Regions from separate parts of the Actinoallomurus vinaceus genome, predicted to be linked through region 2. Evidence: riboswitches for the same ligand, from Rfam matches in the RefSeq annotation. Region 2 holds a riboswitch; the other holds the start of a gene.
The links. Region 2 has a riboswitch for cyclic di-AMP ahead of ABEA24_RS02280 (C40 family peptidase). Riboswitches for the same ligand answer to the same signal wherever they lie in the genome.

Region 1: it holds a riboswitch for cyclic di-AMP, as region 2 does, so the genes downstream of both, ABEA24_RS14925 (C40 family peptidase) here and ABEA24_RS02280 (C40 family peptidase) in region 2, are expected to answer to the same signal.

Annotation. Positions count from the first base shown of each region.
Region 1 covers NZ_BAABHK010000003.1:832,801-836,002, forward strand. The annotation lists gene ABEA24_RS14920 (C40 family peptidase) at 1-793, opposite strand, end outside; gene ABEA24_RS14925 (C40 family peptidase) at 828-1,832, opposite strand; cyclic di-AMP (ydaO/yuaA leader) riboswitch at 1,890-2,021, opposite strand; gene ABEA24_RS14930 (hypothetical protein) at 2,207-2,398, opposite strand; gene ABEA24_RS14935 (NYN domain-containing protein) at 2,492-3,202, opposite strand, start outside.
Region 2 covers NZ_BAABHK010000001.1:548,580-551,781, forward strand. The annotation lists gene ABEA24_RS02275 (hypothetical protein) at 1-867, shown strand, start outside; gene ABEA24_RS02280 (C40 family peptidase) at 938-1,903, opposite strand; cyclic di-AMP (ydaO/yuaA leader) riboswitch at 1,966-2,104, opposite strand; gene ABEA24_RS02285 (hypothetical protein) at 2,435-3,202, shown strand, end outside.

The DNA of each region.
Region 1 (3,202 bases), on a different contig from region 2:
GCTTGCTGGCGTCGTACTGGTCCGGCACCCAGTGGTTGAGCTTGATGCCGACCTTGGCGAACGCCACCATCGTGATCCCGGAGCAGTCCCAGACGTTCGGGCCCGCGCCGCCGAAGACGTACGACTTGCCGAGCTGGGCGCAGGCGAACTTCAGGACGATCTCCGCCTTGCCCGTGGCCAGGATCGAGCAGTTCTCCTTCGAACTGCCCGGGTCGATGTTGCCGCCGAGCTTGTGGATCAGCTTCAGCTGCTTGCTGAGGGCCGCGTTGGCCTGCTTGCGCTGCTGCTCGAGCTGGGCCTTCTTCGCCTTGAGCTGCTCGGCCGCCTGCACGCGCAGCGCCTGCTCGCGCTCCAGCCGCTGAGCCGAGGCGAGGTACTGCTGGAACTCGGCGGTGCGGTTGTGCGCGATCTGCGTGAACGCCGACATCTGCGAGAGCACGGCGTCCGGGTCCTTCGAGCCGACCAGGGCGGGGATCGAGCCGTTGTCCCCGGTCTTGTAGGCGTCGGCGGCCAGCTGGGCGACCCGCAGCCGGAGCGCCTGGAACGTCTGGCGCTCGGCCTGCACCGACTTGGCCAGGGCGTTGACCCGGCCCTGGGCGGCCTTGTAGTCGGCCTTCGTCTTCTGGTACTGGTTGCCGAGCTGGTCGACCTGGTCGTTGAGCTTCGCGAGCGACTTCTTCGCCGCGCTCAGCGAGTTGCCCGGGTCGGCGTGCGCCGGAACGGCGGGCAGGGACAGCCCCGCGACGGCGATGAGCCCGGCCGTCGTGACGGACCAGCGACCGGTCCTGGACATGATCGTACGCTCCTTGGCCATGATGATCGTGTTCCTAGAGCGCGCCCGCACCGACGTAGTGCGAGCTGTACCAGGGGTTGCTCAGGCTGTCGATCTTCACGAACGACCCGGTGTGCGGCGAGTGGATGAACTTGCCGCCGCCGACGTAGATGCCGACGTGCCCCAGGTTGTCGAAGAACACCAGGTCGCCGGGCGACAGGTTGGCCCGCGAGACCCGGCTGGTCGCGTTGTACTGGTCGGGGACGACGCGGGGGATGCTCACCCCGGCGGCCGCGTAGGCCTTCATCGTGAGGCCCGAGCAGTCGTAGCGCGGGCCGGTGCCGCCGTAGAGGTACGGGATGCCGCACTTGCTGTAGGCCCACACGAGCACGGTGCGCGCCTTGCCGGTCGCCGACCCGCTGTAGCTGCCGCAGCTGCTCGACACGGGGCCGCCGTCGTCACCGCCGCCGGTGTCGGCCGCAGGACCCAGCTTCTTGATCAGCGCCTTCTGCTGCTCGATCGACTTCTCGATCTTCTTCTTCTCGGCGAGGGCCGCGTTCTTCTTCTGCGCCAGGTCGGTGGCGGCCTGCTTGGCCTGCGCCTCCTGCCGCTGCAGCAGCTGTGCGGCGTTCAGGAACTGGGTGAGCTCGGTGGAGCGGTTCTTCGACACCTGCGCGAACGCCGACATCTGGTCGAGCACGGTCTGCGGATCCTTGGCCGACACCAAGGTCGGGATGTCCGCACCGTTCGAACCGTCCTTGTACGCCGACGCGGCCATCTGCGCGACGCGGACCCGCAGGTCCGCCCAGGACTGGCGCTGCTGCTTCACCGAGGAGTTCAGCGCCTTCAGCCGCTTGTCCGCGGCCTCCCACTGGGACTTGGCCTTGTTGTAGACGTTGTCCTGGTGATCGACCTGAGAGTTCAGCTTGGTCAGCTTGGCCTTCGCCTGGCTCAGCGTCTCCTTCGGCTTCGCGTCCGCCGTGCCGGCGGGCAAAGCCAGGGCCGCTGAGGCGGCGATGCACAGGGTGGCCAGCACACGACCGCTGATGCCGCCGCTCACCGACCATCCGACGGCTGAGCCGTCGGCACTGCGCTGTGTTGCCACGATTGCGGCACGCCCCTCTCCCACTGACCGCCTACCGGGTTAGCTGACGGATTCGGGCGTGGAAGGCGCCCTACGGAGCGCGTGGTGCTCCGATTCACCCCGGAAACCTGGTTCCCCGGCTCGTCGTGTCGGTGAGGGGCTGGGGCCCGAACCTCGGGCGACCCCACCGAACGTGACGACTCGGCGGTAGCCGTCGCCGTCGCCTGGGGGGCGACGAACCAGCGAGCGGCTCAGCGCGTGAGACTAGTCAAGTCTCACGCTGGTAACAACCGCTTCTCCTGGAATTCCAGCAATTCATGTCATTCACGCAACAGTGCGCGCGCGAATCGTCACGATGCGCGGTCGACGAAGATCGTCATCCGCAGGGGCGGAACGAGCCCCTCGGCGGCGAGAACTCCCAGCGCCCGACGTTCCAGTGGTCCGATCTCCAGGCCCGACGCCGGGATCAACGGCATGGCGGAAACGACGCAATCGTCGCAGGCGACGTTGCGTACCTCACACTTCTCGCAGTCGATGAGCACGAATTCCTCCTCGTGTCTTCGTCATGACGAGACGTTAAGAGCACCCACCGACAAAAGAGCGACCCGAAGACCCGTAGGACGTCCGAGCGGCCGTCAGGTGCGGCCGAGGCGGCGCAGGAGGAGGGATGAGGGGGCCGGCCGGGCGTCGGCCCGCCGGGCGGAGTCGCAGACCTCCTGGTCGGAGGAGATGACCACGACGGCGCGTCCGCTGGGCTCCGCGCGTACGAGCTGGGCGATGAGCTCGTCGGCGGTCTGGCCCGGCGCGCTGAACAGCACGCGCACGCCGCGGGGCGCCTGGACCGCGACCGGGGCGTTCAGCTCCGCGCCGTCGAACACGCACGTCACCTCCGCCTTGGTCTGGGCGTGCAGCACGCCCAGGCCCGACACGAGGCGGGTCCGCTGGTCGGCGAGCGGCAGGTCGCCGTAGCCGGTCTTGGTGACGTTGTATCCGTCGACGATGAGGTGGACCTGCGGCAGGGTGAGCAGCTGGTCGAGGAGCGCGGGGTCGCTGTCGGCGAGGGCGCGTCCGGGCAGCGTGCGGTGCCCGGGGCGGCTCGGCGTGATGCCGCCGACGCTGTCGGCGGGCCGGGTGATGCCCGGGGGCAAAGCGATCTCGTCGCGGAGCCCCTTGGCGGCGTCGGTGAGGGCGTCCAGGAGGACCCGCAGCCGGGCCTCGTCGACGTTGCGGCCCTCCCGGGCGGCACGCCGGGCGTTCTCCGCGGAGGACTCGGCGTGGGACAGGCGGCTGCGCAGCCGGCGCAGCTCGGCCTCGGCGGTGGCCGCCGCGACGGACGCGGCGGCGCG
Region 2 (3,202 bases):
ATCGCCAGCGGCTACCCGACCGCCATCACTGACAGCACCAACCCGGTCCTGCACGGCCCGTACGGAACCGTGACCGCGGGTGCCCTCTACAACGGCACCACCGTGACCCTGCACCCGGCCGACAACGCAGGCGTCAAAGGCCTGCTCTACCTGACCACCGCGACGCCGGGCGGGACCACCGGGGCCTTCTTCGCCACCAGCACCTTCGGCAACGGCCGGGTCGCCTTCTGGGGTGACAGCTCCGACATCGACGATGGCACCGGCCAGTCCGGCAACACCCTGTACAACGGCTGGAACGACGCCAAGGCGACCGACGCGCAACTCGGCCTGAACGCGACCGAGTGGCTCGCCGGCGCCGGCGACACCACCACGCCGCCCCCGACCTCCTCGTGCACCCCGGCGCAGCTGCTCACCAACCCCGGTTTCGAGTCCGGCTCCGGCGCCGGCTGGACGGCCACCTCGGGTGTCATCAGCACCTCCTCCAGCGAGCCGCCCCGTACCGGCGCCTACGACGCCTGGCTCAACGGCTACGGAACGGCCAACACCGACACGCTCTCCCAAACCGTGACCGTGCCGGCGGCCTGCTCGACCGCCTCGCTCAGCTTCTGGCTGCACATCGACACCGCCGAGACGTCCACCTCGACCGCCTACGACACCCTGAAAGTCCAGGTGCTGGGCAGTTCGGGCACCGTGCTGTCGACCCTGGCGACCTTCTCCAATCTCAACGCCGCCACCGGCTACCAGCAGCACAGCTACAGTCTCGCCGCCTACGCGGGCCAGGCCGTCACATTGAAGTTCACCGGAACCGAGGGGTCGCAGCTGCAGACTTCGTTCGTCCTCGACGACACCGCACTGAACGTCTCCTGACCCGCCTCCGGTCGTCCGTACCCGCGTCCCGGTGGCAGGCCGACCGGGACGCGGTGCGTCGGCCCTCTGATTACGGACGGCCGGCGCCGACGTAGTGCGAGACCCAGTAGGTATTGGACATACTGGCGTACTGCACGTCGGTGCCGGTGTGCGGGGCGTGAATGAATCTACCGCCGCCGACGTAAATGCCTTCGTGGCCAAGGCTGTCGAAGAAGACCAGGTCGCCGGGCTGTAGATCGGACTTGGCGACATGGCGGATGGCGTTGTACTGGTCCGGGACGATGCGGGGAAGATCGACGCCGGCGGCACGCCAGGCCATCATCGTCAGCCCGGAACAGTCGTAGCCCGTCGGGCCTGTCCCGCCAAAGATATAGGGTTTGCCGAGCTGGGCGATGGCATAATTTACCGCTTTGCCGGCCTGGCTGGATGCGGAGCCGGTGGAGCTTCTACTGCTTTTCGAACCACTGCTATTGCTGCTGCTTGTCCTTTTGGTGCTTCCGCTGGGGCTGCCGATCTTGGCCAACAGTGCCTTCTGTTTGGCGATTGCCTTCTCGACGGTGGCTTTCTGCGCCTTCAGTGCGGCTGTGGTCGTGGTGACGGTCTGCAGCGTTGCCCGGGCTTCTTCCTGATCGCGCCGGAGGCGCTGGGTCGATCCCAACAGTGCGGTCATCTCCTGGCTTCGCCTGTTGGAAAGCGCGGTGAAGTTCGACATATTATCCAGCGCCGCATTGGGGTCCTTGGAGGCGAGGACGCTGGTGCTGTCGAGCGTGCCGTTCTTGTAGGCGGCGACGGCCATCTGTGCCACCCGGATGCGGAGGTTCTGATACCTGGGTTTCTCTGTGGCCACTTCATTGTTGATCGCGGAAAGATGCTTCTTTGCGGCGTCCAACTGTGTCTTGGCCTTATCGTACTTATTGGCGAGTATGTCGACCTGGCTGTTCAGCTTCTCCAGTTTCTTCTTCGCTGTCGCCGCAGACGAGCCGGTAGCCGCGTTTGCGCCGCTCGAGGGGAGAAGAAGAGCGGCGCTTACCGTCAAGGCCGCAATGCTTCCCAGGCGGCCAGAATTTATGAGCCGCGAATATGAAGATGTCACGTACGAACTCCTCTCCTCACGCCTACCGGGTTAGCTGTCGGGTTCGGGCGGGAGATGCCCTACCGAGCGCCGGGCGCTGCGGATTCACCCCAAGTACTTGGGTCCCCGGTTCCCTGAACTGCAGGGATTCGGCCGGCGGCCATGGTTTTTGTGTGACACGTGGGACCGCCGAGTGGTGAGGAGTCTAGGGGGTCAATGGGGGCAAAGTCACCGAATCGTGATAAACGGTACGATTTGCGCATGCTTGCTAACGCGATGTAGGCGAACATCGGTGTAGACCCCTCTATGCTGTGCGATCCGCCTACTCGGGCCGCTTGCTTGATTACAGAGCGTTCGCATGGCTTAAGCGGCCAGGTGGTGGAAGGCGAACGGCTCAGCGGTCGACGAGGACGGCGTCCCCGAACGCGGACCACGGGCGGGCATGTCTGGCGATATCCACTGGTCGCAAATGATTCGAGGGAGCATGATGGCCGGGTGATTCCGCTCGGGGAGCGGCGGCGTAAGGCGCGGGAGCAAGCCGCTCGGTTCGACGCCCAGCTGACCGTGTTCGGCGAAATGCTTGCGGTGCACCCGTTCGCCGTCGATCGTCCGGGCTCTACTCACGAGATGGCCGTGGAGTATGCGCGAGCCCTGGACGCCTATGAGGCCGCCAAGCGGGAGGCCGGCCGTGACGTGGCGCTGGCCAGACGCGAACTCGATGCCGGCATGGCCGCGCTGAATCGCCTCAACACCCATCTCGTCGGCACCTCGCTTCCCCAAGCGGGGATGGCGGAGCCGAACGTCCCAACGCCGAAAGCCAAAAGCCGAACGCCCCGAGCGAACGTGACGACGTCCGCCGGTCCAGTAGGTCCGGACGTCCCTCGACCGACTCCCACACAAACGGGTGCGGCGGACGGCCGGTCAAGGCCCCGGCTGCGTGACCGTTACATGCCGGAGCAACTGGCGCTGCGGGCAGGCCTCGTGGCCTTGGTCGTGTACACCCTCGCGGTGATCGCCGTGGGCACTTGGATCATGGCGCTGTGCAGCATCTTGTTTCTGAACGTGGGTCTGGGATTGGCTGGTGGCGGCGGCATATTCGCATGGGCGGTGTTGAACGACATCCGGGGTGCCGTCAAGGGGGGACTCGTCGAAGCCGAGTACCGCCATACCGCCAAGAAAGCCTGGCGCAAGGTCGACGAGGCTCCCTGGGAACAGCACTACGTCTACGTCGATTCCGAAGGCCGGGAACTGATCTACCGGCGT